DNA from 2 places in the Mesobacillus sp. ABV4_180 genome. Region 2 is predicted to be linked to the other one. Evidence: a T-box and tRNA genes for the amino acid it is inferred to sense, from the RefSeq annotation. Region 2 holds a T-box; the other holds one or more tRNA genes.
The links. A T-box is a leader RNA that pairs with one kind of tRNA and senses whether it is charged. The one in region 2 lies ahead of thrS (threonine--tRNA ligase), so its partner is inferred to be a tRNA-Thr.
Positions count from the first base shown of each region.

Region 1: it has a tRNA-Thr gene. The T-box ahead of thrS (threonine--tRNA ligase) is inferred to sense a tRNA for this amino acid. The anticodon was not compared.

Region 1 covers NZ_JBSWTJ010000001.1:116,969-132,001, forward strand. Annotated here, with positions in the region: gene glmM (phosphoglucosamine mutase) at 1-74, opposite strand, end outside; gene ACXAEA_RS00585 (CdaR family protein) at 113-1,345, opposite strand; gene cdaA (diadenylate cyclase CdaA) at 1,338-2,165, opposite strand; gene ACXAEA_RS00595 (anti-sigma factor family protein) at 2,378-3,031, opposite strand; gene sigW (RNA polymerase sigma factor SigW) at 3,048-3,611, opposite strand; gene ACXAEA_RS00605 (Spo0E family sporulation regulatory protein-aspartic acid phosphatase) at 3,874-4,044, shown strand; gene rocF (arginase) at 4,132-5,028, opposite strand; tRNA gene ACXAEA_RS00615 (tRNA-Ala) at 5,254-5,329, opposite strand; tRNA gene ACXAEA_RS00620 (tRNA-Gly) at 5,333-5,407, opposite strand; tRNA gene ACXAEA_RS00625 (tRNA-Lys) at 5,480-5,552, opposite strand; tRNA gene ACXAEA_RS00630 (tRNA-Gln) at 5,619-5,693, opposite strand; tRNA gene ACXAEA_RS00635 (tRNA-Tyr) at 5,748-5,832, opposite strand; tRNA gene ACXAEA_RS00640 (tRNA-Thr) at 5,838-5,913, opposite strand; tRNA gene ACXAEA_RS00645 (tRNA-Val) at 5,944-6,019, opposite strand; tRNA gene ACXAEA_RS00650 (tRNA-Glu) at 6,052-6,123, opposite strand; tRNA gene ACXAEA_RS00655 (tRNA-Thr) at 6,142-6,214, opposite strand; tRNA gene ACXAEA_RS00660 (tRNA-Asn) at 6,257-6,331, opposite strand; rRNA gene rrf (5S ribosomal RNA) at 6,413-6,528, opposite strand; rRNA gene ACXAEA_RS00670 (23S ribosomal RNA) at 6,647-9,581, opposite strand; rRNA gene ACXAEA_RS00675 (16S ribosomal RNA) at 9,788-11,337, opposite strand; gene ACXAEA_RS00680 (hypothetical protein) at 11,637-11,864, opposite strand; gene pdaB (polysaccharide deacetylase family sporulation protein PdaB) at 12,009-12,761, shown strand; gene ACXAEA_RS00690 (KinB-signaling pathway activation protein) at 12,770-13,441, opposite strand; gene gerD (spore germination lipoprotein GerD) at 13,591-14,229, shown strand; gene ACXAEA_RS00700 (Mrp/NBP35 family ATP-binding protein) at 14,287-15,033, opposite strand, start outside.
Region 2 covers NZ_JBSWTJ010000001.1:1,344,754-1,359,786, reverse strand. Annotated here, with positions in the region: gene ACXAEA_RS06770 (TVP38/TMEM64 family protein) at 1-405, opposite strand, end outside; gene ACXAEA_RS06765 (DUF1294 domain-containing protein) at 465-740, opposite strand; gene rplT (50S ribosomal protein L20) at 914-1,273, opposite strand; gene rpmI (50S ribosomal protein L35) at 1,309-1,509, opposite strand; gene infC (translation initiation factor IF-3) at 1,526-2,029, opposite strand; ribosomal protein L20 leader region at 2,162-2,289, opposite strand; gene thrS (threonine--tRNA ligase) at 2,778-4,709, opposite strand; T-box leader at 4,775-5,007, opposite strand; gene ytxC (sporulation protein YtxC) at 5,063-5,938, opposite strand; gene dnaI (primosomal protein DnaI) at 6,072-7,004, opposite strand; gene ACXAEA_RS06730 (replication initiation and membrane attachment family protein) at 7,010-8,419, opposite strand; gene nrdR (transcriptional regulator NrdR) at 8,541-9,002, opposite strand; gene ACXAEA_RS06720 (hypothetical protein) at 9,132-9,536, opposite strand; gene speD (adenosylmethionine decarboxylase) at 9,642-10,022, opposite strand; gene ACXAEA_RS06710 (glyceraldehyde-3-phosphate dehydrogenase) at 10,362-11,393, opposite strand; gene coaE (dephospho-CoA kinase) at 11,770-12,381, opposite strand; gene ytaF (sporulation membrane protein YtaF) at 12,409-13,041, opposite strand; gene mutM (DNA-formamidopyrimidine glycosylase) at 13,123-13,953, opposite strand; gene polA (DNA polymerase I) at 13,990-15,033, opposite strand, start outside.

The DNA of each region.
Region 1 (15,033 bases), 1.2 Mb from region 2:
TTAAAAGCCAATTCTGGTGTCAATTCACTATTTGCAACACCGCGTACTCCGTCTGTACCGAAATATTTACCCATTCTTAAAATCTCTCCTTGTATGAAAAATTGCAGTCAATTTATGCTTCTTTTTTCGCAACTGATATATTGGCTTTTCCTCTATCCAGTTTCCACGTAATATTTTGAGGCGCGGATACCTTCATATCGATCTCATGGTTACCGTCAGCCAAACCTGACACATCGATCGATATTTTAAAATCATCAGCGGCCAGCGGGGAGACAATATCACTCGGCCCCACCACGGTAATGTTCATTTGTCCGTCTTGTGGGTTAAGGAAATCTACCTCATACCCCTCATCTGCACCTTCAATTTCAATCGGGATATTGGAAATCTTCTTCTCCGATGCCTTCGTGACATTGACGGTAACCTTCACTGTCTCCGGTGCCACCTTGACCACGCCATTCCCGATGATTACTGGGAGGGTGATTTCGGAATCCTCATCAATTTCACTTACATCCACCTCTACACGGACGCTCTCCACTTTAGAAAGAACATCTGGGTCGGCAATGATTTCAGCTTCCTCCGTCTCTAAATCAATGGAATCTATCGTTACTCCGCTTGGAGGGTTTCCTTTACGGACAATATCAATCGGTACCTTTTTGCTTGAGCTTTTGACCGGGATGGTTACTTCGACCATTTGCGGTTCTACATCGACATCAAGCTTATTCATTTCTTTATCTAATACAAGGACACTTGCTTCACGTGTGATTGTTTCAGATATTTTCCCTGAAGAATTGACAGTCGCCTTGACATAAGTGATTCTGTCGACAACATCCTTGGCGCCTGTTATCTGGACACTATTCGGCTCTACTGTAGGTTTCTCCGCGATATAGCCTTCTTCGACGATGTTTCCGCTGAACTCTGCCTCAACCTTGAATTCCTTCGTCACTTTCTCCTGGACAGAAACATTTGCATATCCAGGTTCAATTGTTACGGTGAGGCGATCAGATACATCCTTAATTGTTATTGGTACACGTTGCTTGCCCATTTCTGCGTCAGTCAGGTCTACGAACACTTCAAAGTTCCTTAATGTCTTAGCCTGCTGCACAAGGTTTTTAGGCCCTTGGAGTGTCACAGAAACGGTCTCCGGAACCCCTGATACGACCAGGGTGTCGGTGTCATAAATTCTTTTTACCGGTACATCTTCAATGATCTCGACCTTTTCGTCGGATGGGACATTCACATCACCAGGCTTGCTAGGGTCATTTTTAGGAACAGACCCAAAGAGCAAGATTGCAAGGACAAGGGCAACAACCTTTATGAACCATGGGTTATCCATCCATCTATCCATTTTTCTTCCCCCTCCAGTTCCAGCGGGTAGAAGCTGCCTGTTTGATTCTTGATGGTGAAATCAACTCTGCTGCCAGCAGTTCCCTTAGCGTTTCACCGCTCAAGTCACGGTAAAGCTCGCCGTTCCGGGTAACCGAAACATTTCCTGTCTCCTCAGAAACGACAATCGTTATGCTGTCGGTTACTTCACTGATTCCAAGCGCAGCCCTGTGTCTAGTGCCCAGCTCCTTCGAAATGAACGGACTTTCTGACAGCGGCAAATAACATGCCGCAGCAGCTACGATGTTTTTCTGTATGACAACAGCTCCATCATGAAGCGGTGTATTCGGGATGAACAGATTAATAAGCAATTCAGAAGAAATTTTCGACTGAAGCGGAATGCCTGTTTCTATGTAATCACTCATTCCCGTTTCTCTTTCAATTGAAATCAACGCTCCGATTCGGCGTTTAGCCATATAATCGGTTGCCTTGATAATGGCCTCCACCATCTTTTCTTCATCTTCCTCTTCCTGCAGCCCCGATCTGGCAAAAAGCCGCCCTCGGCCGAGCTGCTCGAGCGCCCGTCTTAATTCGGGCTGGAATATGATGATAATGGCCAGGAATCCCCAGGTTAACACTTGCTCCATCATCCAGCTGAGCGTGTTCAATCCGAAGAAATCACTGACAAACTTTACAATCAGGATGACAAAGATCCCTTTTAAAAGCTGGACAGCCTTCGTTCCACGAATGATCGCAATCAGCTTATAAATGACGAACCAAACCAGGAGTATGTCAACAATATTGGCTAGATATTCTAAGATATCGAAATCCGCAAACGACATTGCACTTCCTCCAATAGTTTAGTAAGGGCTTATTTTCGCAATGCGGCGAAAACAGCTTTTTGATTAAAAGCGGAAGTTGAAGATGATCAATGCACACTTCAGCCTATAAAACAAAGATAACTTTTTCATTATAACATAAGAGCACTTTAAAATAATAATGATGTCATACGTCTGCAATTTAGTCGCCCAGATAACCTAAAAAACAGTCACTCCTATTGGAATGACTGTTCCTTTTCATCGTTTTCAAAAAGGTCTACTGCGTTCTTTACTGTCTTTTTGATATGATACCAGATCCATTCAAACACTTCATTGACCTCTGTTATTTCTCCTGTCACATTACCTGCAGAAGCCAGGTATTTCTCACCCTTGATCAATTCACCGTTGATCACTGTGACATTGCCCTGGACCTCACCCTCGATCTTGACTTTGCCGTTGCGGACCACAACGTCTCCCTTGACCACTTCACCTTCAGGAACGATGACGGTGTCATTTTCCACGACCAGGTTCGGCTGCTTGGATACGGAGAACTGGTGCTCTTCGTTCCAGGTCGTCAAGATGCTTCCTGCCATTAAAGCCAGGAACAGAGAGGCCGCTGTCAATAATGGATGGCTCCTGAACCATCGCTGGATTTCCGTCTTCTTCTTTTCTTTCGGCAACCCAGCCATTACCTTCGAGGTAAAATCATCTGGTGCCTGGATATGCGAGGTACTTTGCACAAGAGCGATTGCTTTGTTCAGCTCCCTGAAGTATTCCTGGCAATCTGTACAGCTCTGTAGATGCTCTCTTAAAATCTTTTCATGTTCTTCAGATATTTCATCATCTAAATATTCATGCATATAGTCAATAATATGTTCGGGACATTTCATTTTCTTTCACCTCACCTTATACGTTTCGCAGTTGCTGCCTTAAGGCTTCTCTTCCTCGATGGATCCTCGTCTTTACTGTGCCAAGCGGGAGATCCAGAATTTCGCTGATCTCATTCAGGCTTAGCTCCTCAATATACTTTAATACGATGACTGATCTATATTTATCGGGTAATTTTGAAATTTCTTTTTGAATCCTGTCCTGCAGTTCGATACTTTCAACCTCATCCTCTGGCAATGGGGTTTCAGAAGGGACTTGTGAATACATCGTCAAGCCTTCCGTGCCCGGTACTTCTGCATCAAGAAAATAATCTGGTTTCTTTTTGCGGATCCTGTCAATGCAAAGGTTGGTAGCAATCCTATAAAGCCAGGTTGAAAATTTCAAGCTTTGATTGAAACTGTTAATATTGATATATGCACGGATAAAGGCTTCCTGTGAAATATCCTCTGCCTCATGCCGATTGCCGAGCATACGGTAGCAAAGCTGAAATACCTTGTCCTTGTATATTTCAACAATCTCCCCATAGGCATTCTGGTCTCCTTTGATGACCTGTTTTATTCTGTGTTTTACGATCGTCTCCATTATTTTACCTCCGCGCTTTATGCGGCTAATCGATATACGAATCGATTCCGGAAAAGGTTTCATTTTTTTATAAAAACTTTATTTATATATGTATTAGACAAAACGTTCATTTCTTCTCGCAGGATTTCTTATAATGCAGCTCTGCGAAAAAAGTCTAAAAAACTCGACAAGTTAATATTAACAAATTTTTACCAGTTTGGTTTAAAAAGTTTTTTACAGGGTATAAATGGACTATATTTAGTGAAAGCGAGGAATTTTCGCAATGTGTGCAGAAGCTTTGTTGAAGGATATTGAAAATTGCCGTAAAGAAATGGTTGAACTGGCCGCAAAAACCTCGCTGTCAAATCAACGAGTGGTAGATATTAGCATAAAACTCGACCATTTATTAAATAAATATTATCACTTATCTTCAAAAAAGACAGTTCTATATTAATGATAAAAAGAGCAGTAGCCCAAAATCTGGCCGCTGCTCTTATTTTTTTACAGGTTAATAAAATTATATTCCTGTTGCTATTCTGGATTACAATAGTTTTTCACCAAATAACGATCCCATCAAAGCCACTGCTGCAACTGCTGTTCTGTTCTTTTCGTCAAGAATCGGATTTACCTCAACGAATTCCGCAGAAGTGATGATTTTTGCTTCTGCCAGCATTTCCATTGCCAGGTGGCTCTCACGGTAGCTGATTCCGCCCATCACCGGTGTCCCCACTCCTGGTGCATCTGTAGGATCCAATCCATCAAGATCAAGTGACAGGTGAACACCATCTGTCTTTTCTTTTAGATAATTAATTGTTTCTTCCATTACCGCAGCCATTCCAAGTCGATCAATTTCATGCATAGTAAAGACTTTGATGCCGAGTTCCTTAATTAACTTCTTCTCACCATCATCAAGAGCACGCGCCCCGATTATCACGATGTTTTCCGGCTTTACCTTAGGTGCGTAACCACCTAATTGCGTAAGCATTTCATGGCCAAGACCGATGCTGGCAGCCAGTGGCATGCCGTGGATATTTCCTGATGGTGACGTTTCTGCTGTGTTTAAATCCCCATGTGCGTCATACCATATGACCCCAAGGTTTTTATAATGCTTCGAAACCCCTGCCAATGTACCAATGGCAATGCTATGGTCCCCACCTAAAACTAGCGGAAATGAACCCGACTCAATGATTTTATCGACTTCATCAGCAAGCAGATTATTTTTTTCAGCAACCAGCTCCAGATTGCGGAGGTTGCTGTTAGGATCAATCTTCACCTCTGGCCTGCCGACGGCGATATCACCTAAATCCTCTATCTCATCAAATAACACTCTTAATCTTTCATTGATACCTGCATAGCGAATCGCACTCGGGCCCATGTCGACTCCCCTTCTCATCTGACCCAGGTCCATCGGCATGCCAATAATTGAAAGTTTCTTCATATAATTCTCCCCCTTGCATTCTCTCATCTCTCCCCTTATTTTAAACGCTTTCATTTCAATGACTCAACTGGACAATTTAATGAATATATATACGGTTTCGAATTGATTGAATTAATAGTCATAATAGGTGTGCGGGGGAAAATTATAAAGCCCTCTGCTTCTAAGCATAAAAAAAGCCATAAACCCTGTTGGATTTATGACTGAAATGGTATTTATGTAGTGTGATGGTGGAGCCTAGCGGGATCGAACCGCTGACCTCCTGCGTGCAAGGCAGGCGCTCTCCCAGCTGAGCTAAGGCCCCATATGGAGCGGAAGACGGGATTCGAACCCGCGACCCCAACCTTGGCAAGGTTGTATTCTACCACTGAACTACTTCCGCGTATCATTTATTATATCGATAAAACCCCTAAAAATAAAGGGTTAAGTTTATCCTTAGGGGTCCTAACATAAGTGAGCCATGAAGGACTCGAACCTTCGACCCTCTGATTAAAAGTCAGATGCTCTACCGACTGAGCTAATGGCTCATAGGATATAATCTACCCTATTCATCGTCTCTTTAGCACCTTTTAATGCAAAAAAGAAAATAAAAATGGCTGGGCTAGATGGATTCGAACCAACGCATGACGGAGTCAAAGTCCGTTGCCTTACCGCTTGGCTATAGCCCAATGAAAAAATAAAAAGGACATCAATTGCTTGTCCAATTTTGATATGTATTAAAATGGTGGAGGGGGACGGATTCGAACCGCCGAACCCTGAGGGAGCGGATTTACAGTCCGCCGCGTTTAGCCACTTCGCTACCCCTCCACATATGGTGCCGGCGAGAGGACTTGAACCCCCAACCTACTGATTACAAGTCAGTTGCTCTACCAATTGAGCTACACCGGCAAAATGTGTATTTCACTGTGTGAAAAATAATGGTGGAGGATGACGGGATCGAACCGCCGACCCTCTGCTTGTAAGGCAGATGCTCTCCCAGCTGAGCTAATCCTCCATTAGTATGTTCCTTGTTGTAAAAAAACTAAGTGACCCCTACGGGATTCGAACCCGTGTTACCGCCGTGAAAGGGCGGTGTCTTAACCGCTTGACCAAGGGGCCATATAATAATATTTTGAGAGCTTCCAAGCGGGCTCGAACCGCTGACCTCTTCCTTACCATGGAAGTGCTCTACCTGCTGAGCTATGGAAGCATTTTGCTGCCAGCTCAAATGACTTTCGTCATTTAGAGATAATGGCTCCGCAGGTAGGATTCGAACCTACGACCGCTCGGTTAACAGCCGAGTGCTCTACCACTGAGCTACTGCGGAATAATGGTAATTTAACATAACTCTTGCAGATGATTCGGTTGCCTCATCTTAGTAGTTTGTCCAAGATGAAATTGCAACATTGCCCGGCGGCGTCCTACTCTCACAGGGGGAAACCCCCAACTACCATCGGCGCTGAGAAACTTAACTTCCGTGTTCGGTATGGGAACGGGTGTGACCTTCTCGCCATCGCCACCAGACAATTTTTCAAGAACAATATTTATTATACTGTCTTTTATGCATTTTTCAAGAGAAATTTTCATTCCCTCAAAACTAGATAATGTTGTAAGAAGAATTCAAGAAGAACGAATGATCTATTTGGTTAAGTCCTCGAACGATTAGTATCAGTCAGCTCCACACGTCACCGCGCTTCCACCTCTGACCTATCAACCTGATCATCTTTCAGGGTTCTTACTAGCTTGCGCTATGGGAAATCTCATCTTGAGGGGGGCTTCATGCTTAGATGCTTTCAGCACTTATCCCGTCCGCACATAGCTACCCAGCGATGCCTTTGGCAAGACAACTGGTACACCAGCGGTGCGTCCATCCCGGTCCTCTCGTACTAAGGACAGCTCCTCTCAAATTTCCTGCGCCCACGACGGATAGGGACCGAACTGTCTCACGACGTTCTGAACCCAGCTCGCGTACCGCTTTAATGGGCGAACAGCCCAACCCTTGGGACCGACTACAGCCCCAGGATGCGATGAGCCGACATCGAGGTGCCAAACCTCCCCGTCGATGTGGACTCTTGGGGGAGATAAGCCTGTTATCCCCGGGGTAGCTTTTATCCGTTGAGCGATGGCCCTTCCATGCGGAACCACCGGATCACTAAGCCCGACTTTCGTCCCTGCTCGACTTGTAGGTCTCGCAGTCAAGCTCCCTTGTGCCTTTACACTCTGCGAATGATTTCCAACCATTCTGAGGGAACCTTTGGGCGCCTCCGTTACTCTTTAGGAGGCGACCGCCCCAGTCAAACTGCCCACCTGACACTGTCTCCCGCCCCGATCAGGGGCGCGGGTTAGAATTTCAATACAGCCAGGGTAGTATCCCACCGACGCCTCCACCGAAGCTGGCGCTCCGGTTTCTCAGGCTCCTACCTATCCTGTACAAGCTGTACCAAAATTCAATATCAGGCTACAGTAAAGCTCCACGGGGTCTTTCCGTCCTGTCGCGGGTAACCTGCATCTTCACAGGTACTATAATTTCACCGAGTCTCTCGTTGAGACAGTGCCCAGATCGTTACGCCTTTCGTGCGGGTCGGAACTTACCCGACAAGGAATTTCGCTACCTTAGGACCGTTATAGTTACGGCCGCCGTTTACTGGGGCTTCGATTCAGAGCTTCGCGTGAGCTAACCCCTCCTCTTAACCTTCCAGCACCGGGCAGGCGTCAGCCCCTATACTTCGCCTTGCGGCTTCGCAGAGACCTGTGTTTTTGCTAAACAGTCGCCTGGGCCTATTCACTGCGGCTCATCCGGGCTATTCACCCAAATGAGCACCCCTTCTCCCGAAGTTACGGGGTCATTTTGCCGAGTTCCTTAACGAGAGTTCTCTCGCTCACCTTAGGATTCTCTCCTCGCCTACCTGTGTCGGTTTGCGGTACGGGCACCATTTATCTCGCTAGAGGCTTTTCTTGGCAGTGTGGAATCAGGAACTTCGGTACTAAATTTCCCTCGCTGTCACAGCTCAGCCTTCACGCAAGCGGGATTTGCCTCACTTGCAGCCTAACTGCTTAGACGCGCATATCCAACAGCGCGCTTACCCTATCCTCCTGCGTCCCCCCGTCGCTCAAACGATAAAGAGGTGGTACAGGAATATCAACCTGTTGTCCATCGCCTACGCCTTTCGGCCTCGGCTTAGGTCCCGACTAACCCTGAGAGGACGAGCCTTCCTCAGGAAACCTTAGGCATTCGGTGGATGGGATTCTCACCCATCTTTCGCTACTCATACCGGCATTCTCACTTCTAAGCGCTCCACCAGTCCTTACGGTCTAGCTTCAACGCCCTTAGAACGCTCTCCTACCACTGACATCTAAGATGTCAATCCACAGCTTCGGTGATACGTTTAGCCCCGGTACATTTTCGGCGCAGAGTCACTCGACCAGTGAGCTATTACGCACTCTTTAAATGGTGGCTGCTTCTAAGCCAACATCCTGGTTGTCTAAGCAACTCCACATCCTTTTCCACTTAACGTATACTTTGGGACCTTAGCTGGTGGTCTGGGCTGTTTCCCTTTTGACTACGGATCTTATCACTCGCAGTCTGACTCCCACGGATAAGTCTTTGGCATTCGGAGTTTGTCTGAATTCGGTAACCCGATGAGGGCCCCTAGTCCAAACAGTGCTCTACCTCCAAGACTCTTACAACGTGAGGCTAGCCCTAAAGCTATTTCGGAGAGAACCAGCTATCTCCAAGTTCGATTGGAATTTCTCCGCTACCCACACCTCATCCCCGCACTTTTCAACGTGCGTGGGTTCGGGCCTCCAGTTGGTGTTACCCAACCTTCACCCTGGACATGGGTAGATCACCTGGTTTCGGGTCTACGACCACATACTCATTCGCCCTATTCAGACTCGCTTTCGCTGCGGCTCCGTCTCTTCAACTTAACCTTGCATGTAATCGTAACTCGCCGGTTCATTCTACAAAAGGCACGCCATCACCCATGAACGGGCTCTGACTACTTGTAGGCACACGGTTTCAGGATCTCTTTCACTCCCCTTCCGGGGTGCTTTTCACCTTTCCCTCACGGTACTGGTTCACTATCGGTCACTAGGGAGTATTTAGCCTTGGGAGATGGTCCTCCCAGCTTCCGACGGGATTTCTCGTGTCCCGCCGTACTCAGGATCCACTCAGGAGGGAACGAAGTTTCAATTACAGGGTTTTTACCTTCTCTGACGGGCCTTTCCAGACCACTTCATCTACCCCGTTCCTTTGTAACTCCATGTAGAGTGTCCTACAACCCCAAGAGGCAAGCCTCTTGGTTTGGGCTATGTCCCGTTTCGCTCGCCGCTACTCAGGGAATCGCGTTTGCTTTCTCTTCCTCCGGGTACTTAGATGTTTCAGTTCCCCGGGTCTGCCTTCAATACCCTATGTATTCAGGTAAAGATACTGTTCCATTACGAACAGTGGGTTTCCCCATTCGGAAATCTCCGGATCAAAGCTTACTTACAGCTCCCCGAAGCATATCGGTGTTAGTCCCGTCCTTCATCGGCTCCTAGTGCCAAGGCATCCACCGTGCGCCCTTTCTAACTTAACCTAAAAGGTCATTTCTCTAATTGAATAGAGAGAAAACTAAAATGGCGATCACTCGGTTTTTTCTTGGTTCTTCTTACTTACGATTATCTAGTTTTCAAGGAACAAAAAAGTCTTGAGGCACTTGCTCCCTCAAAACTAAACAAACAAGCTAGTCAACAGTACGAACCGTAGGTTCGCATTCCGATTGCCCTTAGGCAATATCCTTAGAAAGGAGGTGATCCAGCCGCACCTTCCGATACGGCTACCTTGTTACGACTTCACCCCAATCATCTGTCCCACCTTAGGCGGCTGGCTCCAAAAGGTTACCCCACCGACTTCGGGTGTTACAAACTCTCGTGGTGTGACGGGCGGTGTGTACAAGGCCCGGGAACGTATTCACCGCGGCATGCTGATCCGCGATTACTAGCGATTCCGGCTTCATGCAGGCGAGTTGCAGCCTGCAATCCGAACTGAGAATGGTTTTATGGGATTGGCTCGACCTCGCGGCTTCGCGACCCTTTGTTCCATCCATTGTAGCACGTGTGTAGCCCAGGTCATAAGGGGCATGATGATTTGACGTCATCCCCACCTTCCTCCGGTTTGTCACCGGCAGTCACCTTAGAGTGCCCAACTGAATGCTGGCAACTAAGATCAAGGGTTGCGCTCGTTGCGGGACTTAACCCAACATCTCACGACACGAGCTGACGACAACCATGCACCACCTGTCACTCTGTCCCCCGAAGGGGAACGCCCTATCTCTAGGGTTGTCAGAGGATGTCAAGACCTGGTAAGGTTCTTCGCGTTGCTTCGAATTAAACCACATGCTCCACCGCTTGTGCGGGCCCCCGTCAATTCCTTTGAGTTTCAGCCTTGCGGCCGTACTCCCCAGGCGGAGTGCTTAATGCGTTTGCTGCAGCACTAAAGGGCGGAAACCCTCTAACACTTAGCACTCATCGTTTACGGCGTGGACTACCAGGGTATCTAATCCTGTTCGCTCCCCACGCTTTCGCGCCTCAGCGTCAGTTACAGACCAGAGAGCCGCCTTCGCCACTGGTGTTCCTCCACATCTCTACGCATTTCACCGCTACACGTGGAATTCCGCTCTCCTCTTCTGCACTCAAGTCCCCCAGTTTCCAATGACCCTCCACGGTTGAGCCGTGGGCTTTCACATCAGACTTAAAGGACCGCCTGCGCGCGCTTTACGCCCAATAATTCCGGACAACGCTTGCCACCTACGTATTACCGCGGCTGCTGGCACGTAGTTAGCCGTGGCTTTCTGGTCAGGTACCGTCAAGGTACCGGCAGTTACTCCGATACTTGTTCTTCCCTGACAACAGAGCTTTACGACCCGAAGGCCTTCATCGCTCACGCGGCGTTGCTCCGTCAGACTTTCGTCCATTGCGGAAGATTCCCTACTGCTGCCTCCCGTAGGAGTCTGGGCCGTGTCTCAGTCCCAGTGTGGCCGATCACCCTCTCAGGTCGGCTACGCATCGTTGCCTTGGTGAGCCGTTACCTCACCAACTAGCTAATGCGCCGCGGGCCCATCTGTAAGTGACAGCCGAAACCGTCTTTCAGCTTTCCCTCATGAGAGGGAAAGGATTATCCGGTATTAGCTCCGGTTTCCCGAAGTTATCCCAGTCTTACAGGCAGGTTGCCCACGTGTTACTCACCCGTCCGCCGCTAATCTTCAAAAGCAAGCTAATGAAGATCCGCTCGACTTGCATGTATTAGGCACGCCGCCAGCGTTCGTCCTGAGCCAGGATCAAACTCTCCAAGAAAGAGTTATGAGTTAGCTCATAAAATAAAACGTTGGCTCTTGTCTTCTATAATAGAAGCAAGAATATTATTGTTTGTTGACGCTTGTTTGTTTAGTTTTCAAAGAGCAATTCAATACTTCGCCGCTCAGAAGCGACTTTCATAATATAGCATGTGTTCAACATGGTGTCAATCACATTTTTTATTATTTTCACCGCTGTGTAATCAAGTTACCGACTGGCTCAGCAGCGACGTTTATTAATATAACAGGATAATTTAATCCCGTCAACAAGAAATACGAAAAAAGTTTTACATTATGTAATCAGCCTTTATACATGCTCTTTTTTGCCGGCATATACTTTAGGCATTCCTTGGGCGTAGCTACTCTTTTGAACAGGGAAAACAAGATTTGATATCTTTCTCTCATGGATCTCTTTACAACATGGTCAATTCGATCATCCTTCAAATCGAATAATATTTCATCCATTTCCCTTTTGATTAAGTATTCTAGTTCTTTCAGTTCTTTTTCATTGATCAGAACACCAAGCATACATACACTCCTGTTCATATTCTCATAGTGATTGTAGTCTTATCTTATTTCATGATTTTTATAATCGCATTTTTTATTATCATATCTTTTGAAAACCCGAATAAAAATTAGACAAGGAGTGCATTGGACGAGGTGGTGAGAAAAATGAATTTCTTTTTTGTTCTGAATGCTAAGTCAATTAAACAGATTGCCGTCATTATGATCGCTGCTTTTTTCACAGCATGGTTCTTGTACATGGAAAATATGGTGCAAATCCCTGCCTTTTCTGCAAAGGATAGCCCAAAAGCTATTTATAAAGGAGAAAAGGACCTGGCCCTGACCTTCAATATTGGCTGGGGAGACGAAAAAGCCGAACCTATTCTTGATGTACTAAAGAAAGAAAAAGCAGGAGCAGTAACCTTCTTTTTATCCGGCTCATGGGCAGAAAGGCACCCTGACCTTGTAAACCGAATGGTTAAGGAGGGTTATGAGATTGGCATGCTAGGCTATGACTACAAGGATTACACCGAGCTTGAGGAGGACAAAATCAGGCGGGATATCATGAAGGCTCAGGAAGCATTCAAAAAACTGAATGTAAAAAACATTGAACTGCTTCGTGCACCTACAGGCCATTTTGACCAGCGCACATTGAAAATTGCGGAACGCCTTGGCTACACAGTCGTCCACTGGAGTCTTGATACTAAGGACTGGACTAATCCTGGCACATCTGTGATTGCAGAAAATGCCGCAAAGGCTAAAAAAGGCGATATTCTTTTAATGCACGCGTCTGATTCTGCCAAACAGACTGCCGATGCTTTGCCGGTCGTATTAAAAGATATCAGGGGCAAAAATTTTAAAATGGTCACAGTTTCAGAAATGATCGCAAACGGCGACTCCAAGTCCACTGAAATAAAATAACCGTCCAATTAGGCATTGGACGGTTTTTTTTGTGTTTTTTTATGGGTATTGCGCTTTTCCTGAAGTGCTTTCCGCTCTTCAAGGGACTTCTGATTCAGCTTATGGAGGCGAAGAAGCTGATAACCATTGCATATCAATAATGGGAATAGCATCAGGTACAGCCAGCTATGCTCATTCACCCTCAAGACAGGCACCCACTCAATTACTGTTACCACTACCATGAAAAACAGTGCTGGTATGAAAGCTTCCTTATTGGTTTGTTTCGACTTCAAAAGCGCGACAACCAAGCCAGCTGCAAGCACGATCAGCGCAAGGCCCAAATATGGCAGGATGCTTTCGCCACTTTCTGCAAATGAATTATAACGGAGATAAACGAGATCAAACAGAACAAAAACAATCAGAATGATCTGTACTGCATTCCAAAGGAAAGCAGATTTAAAAATACCAAGCCCAAACCGGTGCACCGTAAGATAAGCAAAGAAACCCATTTGGCTAAGAATGCTAAATATAAGTCCTACACCCATCAGCCATACTAATATCGAAAGGAACTCAATAAAATTAAAATCACTTAATAGCTGCTGGAATTCACTCCAGCGAACAATAAAACCGACCACAGCGGTAGAAACTGCCCCTACTGCAAGGGTGGTCAGAAATAGGTTAACCCAATTACGGCTTGTCACAATTTTTTCCCCCAAAACAAAAAATAAATTGCACTTCTTTGATTGTACCAATGCATGCCTGAAAAATCTAGGCAGTGATATTCGTGCATAACAATTTGTCATATTACTCATTCTAAGATTAGGGCTGTCTATGTGAAAGGGGAATGAAGATGAAAAAATGGATTAGAATTGTACTCCCCGCATCTCTTTTACTTTTAGCTGCCGGCTGTGCTCCAACAGAGACAGGCGGGGGGCAGGTTGATTATGAAGAAACAAAGAAGATGGTTGTCGACATCCTAAAAACGGACGATGGCAAGAAAGCGATCCAGGAAGTAATGGGTGACGATGGCATGAAAGAAAAATTGATTATGGACCAGCCGGTCGTGACCGATACAATCGAGAAAACCTTGACCTCAGACAAAGGTATGGATTTCTGGAAAAAATCATTTGAAGATCCAAAGTTCGCAGAAAGTGTCGCGAAGAGCATGAAGGAAGAAAATGAAAAACTGTTGAAGAATCTCATGAAGGACCCCGAGTACAAAGGCATGATGATAGAGGTCATGAAGGATCCTGAACTGGAAAAAGAATTGACTAATGTCCTAAAAAGCAAGGAGTATCGGGAACATTTACAGAAAGTGATGACCGAAACATTTGAAAGCCCGCTGTTTAAAGCGAAATTGCAGGCCCTGATCGTTAAAGCAGCAGAGGAAATACCGACCCAAAAGCCTGAAGGCGGCTCTGAAGAAGGCGGTGGCGGTTCCGGCGGCGGTGGCGGCGGGGAATCTGGTGGCGGTTCTGGTGGACAGTAACGTTCTAAATGGATAAATGGAAAAGCCTCTCCTAAAAAACAGGAGAGGCTTCCTTTGTTACTTCTCAAGCATGTGGATGACTTCCTGGGCAATGTTTGTATAGATTGCACCAATTTTATCATCTTCCTGGTAAATAGATGGAGCAAAGTCCTCTTCGTTCCATGTAGGTTGTCCTAACGGAAGTTTCCCCAGCAGCTTCGTGTTCAGCTCATCGGCTAATTTTTCACCGCCGCCTTTTCCAAAGACGTATTCCTTTTCCTCAGTCAGCTTGCTTTCAAAGTAGGACATGTTCTCAATAACACCTAGGATTTCATGTTCTGTTCTAAGCGCCATCGCACCCGCACGCGCAGCAACAAATGCAGCTGTCGGATGCGGTGTTGTAACAATGATTTCTTTACATGATGGCAGCATGGTGTGAACATCCAATGCCACATCACCTGTTCCTGGAGGCAAGTCCAGCAGCAGATAGTCTAGATCTCCCCACTCCACTTCGTTAAAGAAGCTGTTCAGCATTTTTCCGAGCATTGGTCCGCGCCAGATGATTGGTGCATTGTCTTCTACGAAGAATCCCATTGAGATGACCTTCACTCCATGTCTTTCAACCGGAATGATTCTTTCTCCTCTTACAACCGGACGCTTCGTGATTCCCATCATGTCAGGAACGCTGAAACCATAGATATCGGCATCAACCAGTCCCACTTTTTTGCCTAAACGGGCAAGTGAAACAGCGAGGTTGACTGAAACAGTTGATTTCCCAACGCCGCCCTTACCGCTCGCGATGGCGATGAATGTTGTTTTACTATT
Region 2 (15,033 bases):
AAAAAAGGAAGCTTTCATAAAGCCTCTAAAGCTCTTTTTCCGTTCGTACAGGCAAAAGCTCAGCAATTGATAATGGATCACCGGCACAAGTCTTAACAACGCGACCTGAGCAACGGTCAAATCCCTGAACCTCCCTACCAGACGCATCTTCAGCCTGCTTAACCTATGCATCGTCTCTGGAAGCTGTTTCATCAATAAGTAAAATAAAACACTTGCTCCCGTCAAGCCGATCAGAGAATAGATGATGCCAGGTAACACTCCGAACAGAAGACCTCCTGCAACACAAACGACGGCTGGAGGGATGAAGACGAATTGGCGGAAAACATGGAACAATATGAACAAAACAGGTGCATACCAGCTTCCCAATTCCACAATAATCAGCAGCAATGACCAGGCATCTTCCATATTCGTCACCTGCCAGCTATTCTATGATGCTATTAAAGCATATAAAATCGCCCGAGCTGTTATGCCAAAAGCATAAATAAAAATACAAAAATACCAATCTCGATCAGAGCAAGAAATGGCATACCATACTTGAACTGAGCATGCTGTGTTTTATGCCGGTAATGCTTCATCCCGGCAAATGCCCCGATCGCGCCTCCGAGAAAAGAGACATTCCACAATGTACTTTCACTTATTCGATAAAGGTTCTTTCTTGCCCGCTTTTTATCTATTCCCATGATAAAAAAGCCAACAAGGTTCATGACTATGATCAAGCCAGCCAAAGACCAGATTTCCACATCTCCACGCCCTCTTCAAGTTCTATGTGTCCATTATATCTTAAGAAAAGCGAAAGCGCCTTGGTCAGGCCCTACAAGCGCTGGAGCTAGACAATTTTCGAAGTGAATTTTATAAAATCTTATCTCTACAAAAAAGAAAAAACCATCCTCAGGAAGAGAATGGTTTATCCTAATTACTTGTTGAATTGTTGCTTAGCTGTTTCAGCCAATTGAGCGAATGCTGCTGCATCGCTTACTGCAAGTTCAGCAAGCATCTTGCGGTTTACTTCGATACCAGCAAGCTTTAGGCCGTGCATCATACGGCTGTAAGAAAGGCCGTTCATGCGAGCTGCTGCGTTGATACGAGCAATCCAAAGTTTGCGGAAGTCGCGCTTCTTCTGACGACGGTCGCGGAATGCATACATTAGGGATTTCATAACCTGCTGGTTAGCAACTTTGTATAATGTATGTTTTGAACCGAAATAACCTTTTGCTAATTTAATGACTTTTTTACGACGCTTGCGCGTAACTGTACCGCCTTTTACACGTGGCATGTAATTTCCCTCCTATATAAATCGATCGCTCGAATTTACTTAATGTTGTCAAGCATGTGACGAATACGTTTGAAATCGCCTTTTGAAACAATTGCAGATTTGCGAAGCTTACGCTTAGCTTTTGTAGACTTGTTAGCAAATAAGTGGCTAGTGTAAGCGTGTGAACGCTTAAGCTTGCCAGTTCCAGTTTTCTTGAAACGCTTGGCAGTGCCGCGGTGAGTTTTCATTTTTGGCATTGGGACTTCCTCCTCGTTACTTGTCAGTTTTAGGTGCTAAGACCAGGAACATGCTTCGGCCATCCATCTTTGGATGTGATTCGATTGTCGCTACCTCTTTGCAAGCTTCAGAGAAGCGATCAAGAACACGCTGACCGATTTCCTTGTGTGTTATAGCACGTCCTTTAAAACGGATTGATGCTTTAACTTTATCGCCTTTTTCCAAGAACTTGATAGCATTGCGAAGCTTTGTATTAAAGTCGTGCTCATCAATTGTCGGGCTAAGACGTACTTCTTTTGTTGTGATGATTTTTTGGTTCTTACGTGCTTCTTTTTCTTTCTTTTGCTGTTCGAACTTGAATTTTCCGTAGTCCATGATTCGGCCTACAGGAGGCTTCGCGTTCGGAGCAACAAGAACAAGATCAAGATTTACGCGCGCTGCGATCTCAAGAGCCTCAGCTTTGGATTTAATTCCTAATTGCTCGCCATTTTGATCGATCAAACGAATTTCGCGAGCACGAATTCCCTCGTTTAGTAACATCGCATCTTTGCTAATAATTAGCCACCTCCAGGGTTTTATCGAATACCTTGTCAAGGAGAAGAAGTTCATTGCCAGGCCGAAGCCCGCCATCTTGCTCACACAATGACATACGATATAGTCCATTTTTATTTTGCAATAAAAAAAGTGCAGGCGACGACACCCACACTTTACGAAAACAAAATAATAAGACGTTTACGTATTACCTGCCAACAGCCTTAATGCGTCAGCCAGGTGAGAAGCGGGTGCTTCTTCTTTCCTAAAACTTGTATTCAGTTCACTTTTGCTAATATAACACAAAGATTTTGACGTGTCAAACGAATCACTTTCGTTAACTGCAACAAAAAGTATTGTATCAGATGGGAATAAAGGCTGCAATACTTTTTTTGACTTTCTTTAAAATCTGTGTTGTTTTCCACTCCCAGAAAAACCTGTTTGATTTATCTCAAACAACCTTGCCGCTCAATTTTTGTTATAATTTTGCATAGAAGAAAGAAGAAAGCTGGTGTACATATGCTGATTGCCATAATTATCACAGGGGTGATCACCGGGCTCCTTGCAGGGACTGCCTTGAAATATTTCAGGACTGGCTATGGATTTGCAAATGATATTGACAACAAGCCTGTTCTTTTTAAATCCTGCAGGTACTGTGGTGAGAAAATCAAACGCAGTTACCGTAAAAATCTTTGCCCTTCCTGTTACAAACCGTTGGAATAAAGCGCAAAAAAAGAGGAGCCACGGCCCCTCTTTTTTATTTCTTCGCTTCCTTCCTGAATGAATCAAGGAATTCTTCGAAGGAAATTGTTTCAGATTTTTGTTCGCCGTATTTACGGACATTTACGGCTTTGTCAGATACTTCATTGTCACCTACTACGAGCATGTAAGGGATTTTCTGCATCTGTGCTTCGCGAATCTTATAGCCGATTTTTTCATCACGGCTGTCGATTTCAACACGGAAGCCTGCTGCTTTCAGTTTTTCCTGGACCTCTCTTGCGTAGTCATAGTGTACCGCAGGAGAAACCGGGATGACTTGTGCCTGTACGGGAGCAAGCCATGTCGGGAACGCCCCTTTGTATTCTTCGATCAGGAAGGCAACAAAACGTTCCATTGTTGATACAACTCCACGGTGGATAACAACCGGGCGATGGTGCTTTCCGTCTTCACCGATATATGTCAGGTCAAAGCGTTCAGGAAGCAAGAAATCAAGCTGGACAGTTGACAGAGTTTCCTCTTTGCCAAGCGCTGTCTTGACCTGGACATCAAGCTTAGGGCCGTAGAAAGCCGCTTCGCCTTCTGCCTCGAAATACTCAAGTCCCATCTCATCCATTGCTTCTTTTAGCATCGCCTGTGCTTTTTCCCACATCTGGTCGTCGTCGAAATATTTTTCCTTATCTTCAGGATCGCGGTAAGAAAGGCGGAACGAATAATCATCCATGCCAAAATCTTTATAGACTTCAAGTACAAGTTCGACAACTCGCTTGAACTCTTCTTTGATCTGATCAGGTCGCACGAAAAGGTGAGCATCATTCAAAGTCATTCCGCGAACACGCTGCAATCCCGCCAATGCTCCGGACATTTCATAACGATGCATTGTTCCCAGTTCAGCGATCCTGATAGGAAGCTCCCTGTAGCTATGGATGCTGTTTTTGTACACCATCATGTGATGAGGGCAGTTCATCGGCCTTAAAACAAGCTGTTCATTCTCCATTTCCATGACAGGGAACATGTTTTCCTGATAATGGTCCCAGTGTCCGGAAGTTTTATAAAGATCGACACTTCCCATTACCGGAGTGTAGACATGGTCATATCCAAGGCTGACTTCCTTGTCGACAATATAGCGCTCGATTACGCGGCGGATTGTGGCACCCTTTGGAAGCCATAACGGAAGACCCTGGCCTACCTTCTGGGAGTTTGTGAATAAGTTAAGCTCTTTGCCTAGCTTGCGGTGGTCGCGTTCCTTCGCTTCTTCAAGCAGCCTTAAGTGCTCTTTCAGATCTTCCTTTTTGAAGAAAGCAGTTCCGTAAATACGCTGCAGCATCTTGTTGTCACTGTCGCCGCGCCAGTATGCACCGGCAATGCTCAACAATTTGAATTCCTTCAGCTTTCCAGTTGATGGAACATGAACCCCGCGGCATAGATCAACGAAATCTCCCTGCTCATAGAGAGTCACTTTTTCATCAGCTGGAATCGCTTCGATTAACTCAAGCTTATATGGGTCGCCAAGCTCTTTGAAAAACTTGACTGCTTCTTCACGGCTTACTTCTTTGCGGACAATCTCAATGTTTTCATTGATGATTTTGTTCATTTCCTTTTCGATTACCGGCAAATCCTCCGGAGACAGTGAATGCTCCATATCGATATCATAGTAGAAACCGCCTTCGATAACCGGTCCTACTCCAAGGTTAACATCTTTATACAGGCGTTTGATTGCCTGTGCCATTAAATGCGCTGAACTGTGGCGCAAAATTTCAAGAGCTTCAGAGTGCTCTGGAGTGACGATTTCAATCGCTGCATCCTCTTCGATTGGTCTCTTCAGGTCATACGGCTGTCCGTTCACCATACCGGCAATGGCTTTCTTCTTTAGGCCCGGGCTGATTGAACTGGCAATGTCTTCAGTAGTTGTACCTGCCGGAAACTCCTTTACTGCTCCGTCTGGAAACGATATTTTCAACATGTCTGCCATTGGCTTTTCCTCCTTTTAATATGTGGCGCTTTATTTGCGCTAAAAATAAAAAAACCCGTCCCTGAAACAGGGACGAGTTTGATCACACGTGGTTCCACCCAATTTTCACTCTCACAAAAAAATGCGGGAATGACTCTGGTTGCGATAACGGCTTCAGCCGCCAGCTAATACTTGCCTGAGCGTTCATAACTGGAGTTCAGAGGTGGTAAGCGTTTCTTTAGTGTTAGGAAGTTTTCAGCCTTGCCTTCCCTCTCTGCAAACCTTTCAAGAAAGCCCATGTCCTCATCATTACATTTGCTATTCGTTAAGTATGTACGTAATTATAGTTTGAAATGTTTTGAAAATCAAGTGGGCTATCGTACATTTTTATTGCCTTTCTTTAAAAAGTGCAATTGCTCCTCCTGAAAAGCAGATAAGGAAGCAATTTTTACACGTTCTTCAAAAATATTGATGATGGTCCTAACCAGTGGCTGCTGAGGATCATCAGTGTACAGGTAAATGGTTTCAGGGGCAATCGACAGTAATGGAGCAATCGTTCCTGAGTCGACGTAGACAGGATGATTTACCAGGAGCTTCCGGTCAATTGCCTTAAAAAGGTCGCCCCTCTTCATTTCAATAAAATCCTGATTGTAAAAAACCATATTTTCATCGATCACCAAATAAAGATGGGAAAGCTGGGGTTTCCTATCTCCAAGAAAGTCTCTGAGAGTCTGCACAAACACCTGATATTCCTGCTCCATCTTATACTCATCGATTGCGATCTCAACCCATTTGGAAAGCTGCTCCACATAGGCCTTTAGCCTGAACATGACAAACGAGTCAAATGAGAAGGAAACTTTTTCGTCCAAAATCTCATTGAGGGCACTTTTAACAATGCTGTTTTCTTCTACCCCTTCCATAAAAGGGATCAGTTCTTTTCGTTCGCCTTCAATGACTGAGTAAATGATATCGATAATCTGGTCCTGTTCTTCCATGTCAGTAAATAAATACGAATCTTTCAGAATGGATCTTAACCAATCATCACGTTTTGTTTTTATTATAAATTCATGAAAGCCCTTTTTCAGGTCTGTCAGTATTTCACATTTATAAAAAAGGTGCGGTATAAGCACTCTATTTCGATCTTCATTAAGAAGAATTGAATCTGTTTCCTGCCACGAAGCAAGCCTGGTGATCAAATGTTTATATAAATTCCAGGCATCCTGCTTTTTTTGGAAGATGATTTCAATCAACCATATCCCCCCTTTTTAAGTAATCCCTGATTATATATATGGGGGACTTGGACAATTTAGAAGTAACCAGGCACCTGCCGGAGGGATATCTATCCAAAAAAAATATGCCGCAGTTTCCACTGCAGCACATCGCTTACATTCTTCTATTCTTACCTTCGACTTTAACTGGCTCTGCAAGGTACTTGATCCGTTCCATGATCCTCGCTGCCTTCAATTGTTCTTCTTCTCCTCGCTGGCTGTGTGTCAGATGATGCTCAAGTCCTTTGAGGTCGAAATTCGAAGTAAAGAAGGTTGGCAGATTTTCGAGCATGCGGAACTGAAGGATGGTCCCCAGTATTTCATCTCGGGCCCAGCTGCTCATCGTCTCAGCGCCAATATCGTCCAGCATGAGGACATTCGCCTTTTTGATCGCTTCGAGCTTATCGTTGACAGTATGGTCACCGATCGCATTTTTCATCTCACGGAAAAATTCCGGCACATACACAATCAACGAGCTTACCTGCTTCTGGGCAAGTTCATTCGCAATCGCTCCAAGGAGGTACGATTTCCCGGTTCCGAATGGTCCATGGAGGAACAAACCTTTCTGCTTTAGACCCGGCTCATAATTTTCGACAAAGTCCTTAGCCATTTTGATCGCCTTGAACCTTCCTGCATCGTCCAGCTCAATATCACCGAATGAAGCCTTTAAAATTTCCTTCGGCACGAAAATGCTGTTGATCAAGCGCGCATGCTTCTGCTGCTCATCATGCATCGTTTTCTTTTTGCATCGGTCATATTTGATATCAATGAAGTTGCCTTTTATAAAAAGCTCCGGCTCATACCCTTTGATCATATTCTTGCAGGATTCGAGGCTTTTGCAGTCTTCGCACCCTTTGCTCTGGTTAGTGAACTCATACAATTTCGTCATGCTGCGGTCGAGCATTTCCCGGGTGATATGATCGGCATTCACATCAAGAAACTCTTTGACATGCTTGTCCTGCATAACCTGCCGCTTTATCGCTTCATAACGTTCCTGGAAACCCTGGTTATTGGCCAGCTTCTTCAATGTTTCATTTATGTTTTGCATTTGAGTCACTTCCCGGATTTGAATTTCTTCAGTTCTTCTTCAAGCTTTTTCTTTTCCAGTTCAAAATCAGGATCCGTGTCAGGAGCACCTGTATGCTGCTCCGGTTCCCCATCACGATTTTTCTCAAACCAGTCTGGTAAAACTTCCTTGCGGACAGGCTTGCGTTTTCCCTGCGAAGCCGGTGCCTTTTTCCCATCTGCCCAATCCAGATATTGACGATGTTCATTTTTAGCCAGCTGCATGGCATCTTTTACGGTAGAGATTTTTTTCCGCGACCAGTGGCTGGCGATTTTTTCAATATAACCCTTCGTAAGCTTCATATCAGTCTTGAGCATAACATACTGGACTAAAACATTCACGACACCCGGCAGCAGTTTTTGCTTGAACATAACCTCTTCAATGATCTGCAGGTCAGATTTAGAAGGTTCTGCACCGCCGGACAAATCGATTAGCAGCTGACGGGGGGATGTTTTTTCAAAATACAGGATCAGTTCCTCTTCCTTTGTTTTCGGCTTCTCGATGCCTGCTTTATGCTGCGCAGGCTGAACCCGGTCCATAAGCGCAGGAAGCTGGTCATGGAATTCAAACTGATACCAGTCACGTGCTCCCTTCCGCAATTCTTCAATGTCTATATCATTATCAGCGGTGACCGCGCTCAAGACGATATTCTTCATCTTAAGGGCATCAATTCCATAAAGGAATGAAAGATTGCTGATTGCCTCTTTTACTTTCGCTGAAAAAGCTTTCTTTGGTATCAGCGACTCCTGCAGCCCCCCTAGCAGCAGATCGAAGTTGAATTCTGCAGGATCAATCTGGATTTTAGAAGCGTCACCTCTGCCAATAAAAGCATTTCCTTCTTCAGCCTTCAGGTCGGAAGCTGAATCAGGATTATGCTTGAGCGCCTCAGGAGGAACGGATAGAAAGACATCCTGAAAAGCTTTTGTGATTTCGGTATAGCCAGAATCTTCAACCGTTTTATCGCTGAAAAATCGCTTAAGACGCAGAAACTGATTTTTTCCTACCTTCCGATAAAGATAGACATTCAGCATTCCATCAAGGAAAAACTGTTCCGGAGTCAGCGGCGGCTGCAATTCATAGATAAACGCGCGGCCAGCCTCCCCATTTTTCACATACGTCTTAAGCAAGCCCATCCCTTCGAGCTTCTGGCGTGCGTGGAAAATATCCTTCAGGTTCATATCCATGATACTCATCAGATTGTGATGCGTAACAGGTTCCGACCAGAGGCGGTTTTCTTCGAGTTCAGCCCACAATGTCATGTAAAGACTCAGGCAAGCTGGCCCAATCAGCGGCTGATATAAAAAAGTGAGAACCTTGCGATCATATTCATGCAAAAGACCGCCAGAAGCAACGATATATTGGTCTACAGGCAACGTTTCCTGCCAATGCTGAGCCATCCCTTTCCCCCCACACCAAATGATTAAAAAAAGCTGAAGTTCCCTTCAGCTTCTTCAGGATTTTCCTGAATTCAATAGAACTTCAGGAAATTCAATGAAGTTCATTAAAACTCCACGATTTTTATGATTGTTCTTTCTTTAATAACTCTTTAAGTTCATCGATAAATACATTGATATCTTTAAATTGGCGGTAAACGGATGCAAACCTTACATATGCAACCTCGTCAACCTTTGCCAGCCTGTCCATTACCATTTCGCCAACTGCTTCGCTTTTGATTTCGGAAACTCCCTGGCTGCGGAGTTCCTTTTCGACATCAGCTGTCAGGTCTTCAAGCTCCTTCAAAGCTACCGGGCGTTTTTCACAAGCTTTGATCAAACCGCGAAGGAGTTTTTCCCGATTGAACTCTTCGCGTGTGCCTTCCTTCTTGACTACAATCAACGGAATTTCTTCCACTTTTTCAAATGTAGTAAAGCGAAATCCGCACGCTTCACATTCACGTCTGCGTCGAATGGAGCGGCTATCGTCAACAGGCCTTGAATCAAGGACACGGGTAGAGTTATTTTGGCAAGTTGGGCATTTCATCTCGATCAGCTCCGAATATTTTGAAATATGGAATAAGCGAATGGCCATTCGCGTCTTCCACTAGTACGTCCATAAGTATTTTTCCTATACTTATATCTTATAAAAAAGATGGTATATGGACAAGAGGAACTATTGATTTCCATATTTGCCTGAGCCAATAAATGTGTGCGAACGGTCGAGTTTCCCGTAAATATTCACCAATTCCTGCTTCAACGCCGGATTGATGCCGGCCAATGAAAATTTTTCAGTAGAAATATGTAAATCAACCGCGGTCTCAAAAGGCTTCGTCGTGATGACAGTCGCAGTTAAAAAGGAAGGTATCTTTCCTTTCAGTTCAGCTGATATTTCACCATGCTCTTTTGAAACACTAATTATTTTGAATGAAGGGTCTGCCTTCAGCAAATCTTCGACTGTCTGGAACATCTGATTGAAGTTCGCTTTGTAATAACGGGTCCTCAGCAGCTCGTCCCTATTGTTTTCACTCGTCCCGCTGAATTTTTGATAACGCCCTGTCAGGGATTTTAATAAAGACATCCAAGATCCTCCTGCAAGTAAGTTCTATTTACAGTTTACCGTATTTTTGAGCAAAGTAAAAAGAGGTGTATCGCTACACCTCTTGTAATTTTTTTATATTTTTAATTATAGAGCATTAGCTTGTGCCTGTTTCACATTCACAGGGCCCATGCCACGTGGAATTTCGATATTCTCGCGTGTTTGTGCACCAAGAGCTTCAGCAATATAGTCAGCTGCAATATTAGGATCCAGATCACCGCAAGTATAAACATCAATGCTGGCATATCCGTGTTCTGGGAAGCTATGAATAGTTAAATGAGATTCAGAAATAATGACAACTCCGCTTACACCTTGTGGCGCAAATTTGTGGAAAGCCACTTCGCGGATTTCAGCACCTGATTTCAAAGCAGCTGAAACGAAAGTTTGTTCAATATAATCCATATTATTCAATTTTTCAAAATCGCAACCCCAAAGTTCAGAAATTACATGACGACCCATTGTTTCCATATTCAATTTCCCCCTCTAACATTATTAGAATGAAATCCTTAGTTTCAATGGTATCTTAACTACCACGGGGGAAAGTTAGTCCAGAGAGGTCCTAACCCTTTAAGTAGCCAATTGGTACCGTTATTAAGAAGTTCACGATGACTAGTATACTTTGTTTATATTTTTTTTGCAACACATGGAAAGAAAATTTTTCACATGTATTTAAGCCTTATATTTTCACAGTTTCACAGATGGCTGGAATAAAGGCTTTCATGGACTTTTTCGCAGTTAAAATCAAGTTTTTATTTTGCATAAACGTAAAAAGCTTGCCGGATCCGGCAAGCTTTTTCGCTTTAGAGTCTATCCTACTTTGACTGTTACGGAATTTTCCATTGCATGTGCAACATGCTTTACCAGGTCCACCACTCTGCTTGAGTAGCCCCATTCGTTGTCATACCATGCAAGCACTTTTACTTTATTAGCGCCGATTACCATCGTGGACAGTCCATCGACGATTGCTGAATGCTCGTTTGTGTTGAAATCGATTGAAACGAGCGGATCTGTCGTGATATCAAGGACGCCCTTAAGCTTTCCCTTTGATGCAGAATAGAATGCATCGTTAATTTCATCCACAGTCACCTCACGCTTCAGGTCGACAACCAGGTCAACGAGCGAAACGTTTGGAGTTGGAACGCGCAGTGCCATTCCGTGAAGCTTTCCTTTCAGCTGAGGAAGTACAAGCGATAATGCCTTCGCCGCTCCAGTCGATGTCGGGATGATGGATTGTCCGCATGAACGCGCCCTGCGCAAATCCTTGTGCGGGTTATCGATATTATTCTGGTCATTAGTATAAGCATGCACAGTTGTCATCAAACCATTCTCGATGCCAAAAGTATCATCAAGTACTTTCGCAACAGGTGCAAGGCAGTTTGTTGTGCAGGATGCATTGGAAATAACATCATGCTCTTCGATATTTAATGCGCTTTCATTTACACCCATAACAATGGTGATATCTTCATTCGTACCAGGTGCTGTCAAAATAACCTTTTTTGCGCCAGCATCCAGATGGAGCGATGCTTTGTCACGGGAATTGAATTTGCCTGTGGCCTCGATGACGATATCGATCTTCATTTCCTTCCAAGGAAGCTCAGCAGGATTTCGATTGCTTAATAGTTTAACAGTCTTCCCGTTCACAATTAGGTGATCATCAGCAGGGATGACCTCACCAGCAAATTGTCCATGTGTTGAATCATATTTAATCAAATGCGCCAGAGTTTCAGCTGGGTAGCTCGCATTAATCGCTACAACCTCAAGATTTTCTTCAAGAATGGCTCTTCTGAAAACCATTCTGCCAATTCTCCCAAAACCGTTTATCGCTATTCTCGCCTTCATTGTACGGCCCCTTCCGAATTAGTGTTATACTTAATAACCCCTTTGTATGGTATTAGTATAACATATTAAATTTTATTTGTGATAAATAAATGCACACATTTAAAATATAAAATAATTCTGATAATAATAATCATTTTGAGTGGTGAAAAAGGCTGTACGGATACTGAACGGCCAAGCTGGGATCATATTCATCGAAACTGGGATTAAAACTCGGCAAACAAGGATTATATTGATTGAAACTGGGATTAAGTCAATGGAAACTGGGATTAAATCAAGGGAACTGGGATTAAATCAAGGGAACTGGGAATATAACGCACGAGACCGGGATTAATATACACCTAACAAGAAATAAGTATGTACTAGAATAAAAAAGAGCCTATTCGGCTCGTAAAATTCCCCACTTATTCAAAATTTCCATCAGCTGCTGCCTTGATTGCTCGATGGTGCCGCTATTATCAATGACCTCATCGGCCAAATCAACTTTACCCCTCAGCGGCATCTGCGATTTGATTCTGGATAATGCTTCAGCTTCGGAAAAGTTATTGCGCATCATCAGCCTCTCCAGCTGTGTTTTTTCATCTACGTATACCACAATGATTTTTTCCACCAGGCCAGTCAATTTGCTTTCGAACAGGAGCGGGATGTCCATGACAATCGCTTCTTCATTTGCTGCCTGCGCTGCCTCTCTTTTCCTGGCCATCCGTTCCCTTACAGCAGGATGGACAATCGAATTGAGCAGCATCCTTTTTTCCTCATTATTAAAAATAATCGAACCTAATTTTTGGCGATTGATTGCGCCGTTTTCTTCTTCTAAAATTGCTGTGCCAAAATGGCTGACAATATCATTGTATGCTTTTTCTCCTGGTTCAACAGCAAGCCTGGCTTCGATATCAGCATCGATCACTGTGATTCCCAAATCAACAAACATGCCTGATACCGTGCTTTTACCGCTTGCTATACCTCCTGTTAATCCAATAACTAATGACATTCTCGCTTTATTCCTTTCAAGGGACTGCTACAGCTTCAGCAGCCCAATTATAATCAATAGGATCCCTGGTACAAAAGAAAACCTCTGTATCCATCCGCTTTCTGAAAAATAACTCCCCATCCTCATCCCTGCATAAACAAATAATGAGCTCATGCATGCCGCAGCCAGCGCCAAATAACCAGGTGAAAAACCTAATAAAGCTGCCCCGATTCCAGCCCCGAACGCATCAAGCGACAGAGCAAGGCCGAGCATGACTGCTTCAATTCCATTGATTGTGCCTGACCGGTCAAAGTCTGCTGTCATTGGTTTTTTCAAAATATTGATGACGATGCCAAGGGATTTGATCTCAAAATTAAGGATTATTTTCTCGTGACAGAGCAATTCTGTTTTGTCTTCGCGGAAAAATTGGAACAGAACCCATCCGCCCAATACGATCAAGACACTGCCACCCAGTTTTTCTGCAAACTCTGGAGAAAAGAAGCTCTCCAGGAAATGTCCGATCATCATCGCAGCCATCAGGACAACTGCTGAACAAACTGCAATCACGGCTATCGATTTAATCGGAATTTTCATCTTACGCAATCCATACGTTAACCCTACACTGAAACTGTCAAGACTGACAGCGAATGCAAGTAAAAGCAGGGAGATTGTTTGTGCCATAAACTGAGCTCCTTCCTGTCAATCGCTACGTTAGTATATGGAAGGAGCCTATTTATGGTGAGAAATCAACAAGCCAATATATTATTTAAGCTTTTGGCATGACGGACAATAATGCGTGCCCCGTCCGCCTACTACGGTTTTCTCAAGAGGAGTTCCGCAAACCTTGCACGGTTCATTTTTCCGCCCGTACACAAGGAGCTGAAGCTGGAACATGCCGATCTGTCCCTGGGAATTCACATAGGAACGGATCGTGCTGCCGCCTTTCTCCACCGCTTCAGACAATGTGCTGACAATCTCATTGTAAAGAATGGACTCTTCTTCTGGAGTCAAAGAATTGGCGATCCTTTCAGGATGGATCTTCGCACGGAAAAGTGCTTCATCCACATAAATATTCCCCAGACCGACAAGAATTTTCTGGTCAAGCAGAGCAGGCTTTATTTTTCTATTCGTCTTTTTAAGCTTTTCAGATAGCCATTCAACTGAAAAATCCTCCGAAAATGGCTCCGGCCCCAAGTCAGCTAAAGGCTGAGTCTCAAATTCCTGACCTTTGCCATAAAGATGCATCGTCCCGAATTTACGGACATCCTTATAGCGCAATTCTTTGCCATCGGTAAAATGAAAAATCACATGCGTATGCTTTTCAACCGGATCTTCACTAGCAAATAATCCGTATTTCCCTTCCATCCTTAAGTGGGAAACAAGTGCATAGTCTTCCGTGTAAAGGATCAGAAATTTACCCCTGCGGCCAATTTCTTTTATCGTCTGGCCTTGCAGGGCATCGTTGAATTGCTCAACCTCATCTGGCCGCTTAATCATCTTTGGCCAAAAAACAGATACATGCTTGATTTCTTTCCCAACCGCAAGCATCTCTAACGTCTGCCTCACGGTTTCAACCTCTGGAAGCTCAGGCATTCGATCCCTCCTTTCTTTGAAATTCCTGTTCATTCATTATTTTGCATCATACCAGGTTGGCCCATATGCGAAGTCCACTTTTAACGGCACCTTCAATTCGATCGCATTTTCCATTACATCCGGAACTATCTTTTTCAGCTTCTCGATTTCATCCTCAGGAGCTTCAAAAATCAATTCATCGTGCACCTGAAGCAGCAATCTTGTCTTCAATCCCTCTTCACGAAGACGATCTGCCATATCGATCATTGCCTTCTTGATGATATCGGCAGCACTTCCCTGTATCGGAGTATTCATGGCAGTACGTTCAGCAAAGCTTCTCAGATTGAAGTTCCGGGCTGTAATCTCCGGGATATATCGTCTGCGGTGAAGCAGCGTCTGGACATAACCTTTTGCCTTAGCATCCTTTACGATTTCATCCATATAATCTTTTACCCCAGGATAGCTTTCCAGGTAGCGCTCAATGAACTCTCCTGCTTCCTTCCTTGAGATGTTCAGGCTCTGTGACAATCCATAATCGCTGATGCCGTATACAATTCCGAAATTTACCGCTTTGGCGTGGCGACGCATATTAGAAGTGACTTCATCTTTACCAACATTGAACACTTCCAGTGCTGTTTTCGTATGAATATCCATATCATGTTTGAATGCATCAATCAGTTTTTCATCTCCAGCAATATGCGCAAGGACGCGAAGCTCAATTTGGGAATAGTCTGCCGCAAAAATAACCCATCCTTTTTCTGAAGGAACAAATGCTTCCCTTATTTTCCTTCCTTCTTCAAGACGAATTGGAATGTTTTGAAGGTTCGGGTCGGTTGAACTTAATCTTCCTGTAGCTGTCAATGCCTGATTGAATCTTGTATGGACTTTTTGAGTTTCTTTATTGACGACCTTCTGCAGTCCCTCAATATAAGTAGATTGCAGCTTGCCAAGCTGGCGGTAGTTCAGGATTTCTTCAATAATTCTGTGCTTCGAAGCCAATTTTTCAAGTACGTCCGCAGATGTGGAATAGCCGGTCTTCGTCTTCTTTGCAGCCGGAAGCCCGAGCTTTTCGAACAGAATGACTCCTAACTGCTTTGGTGA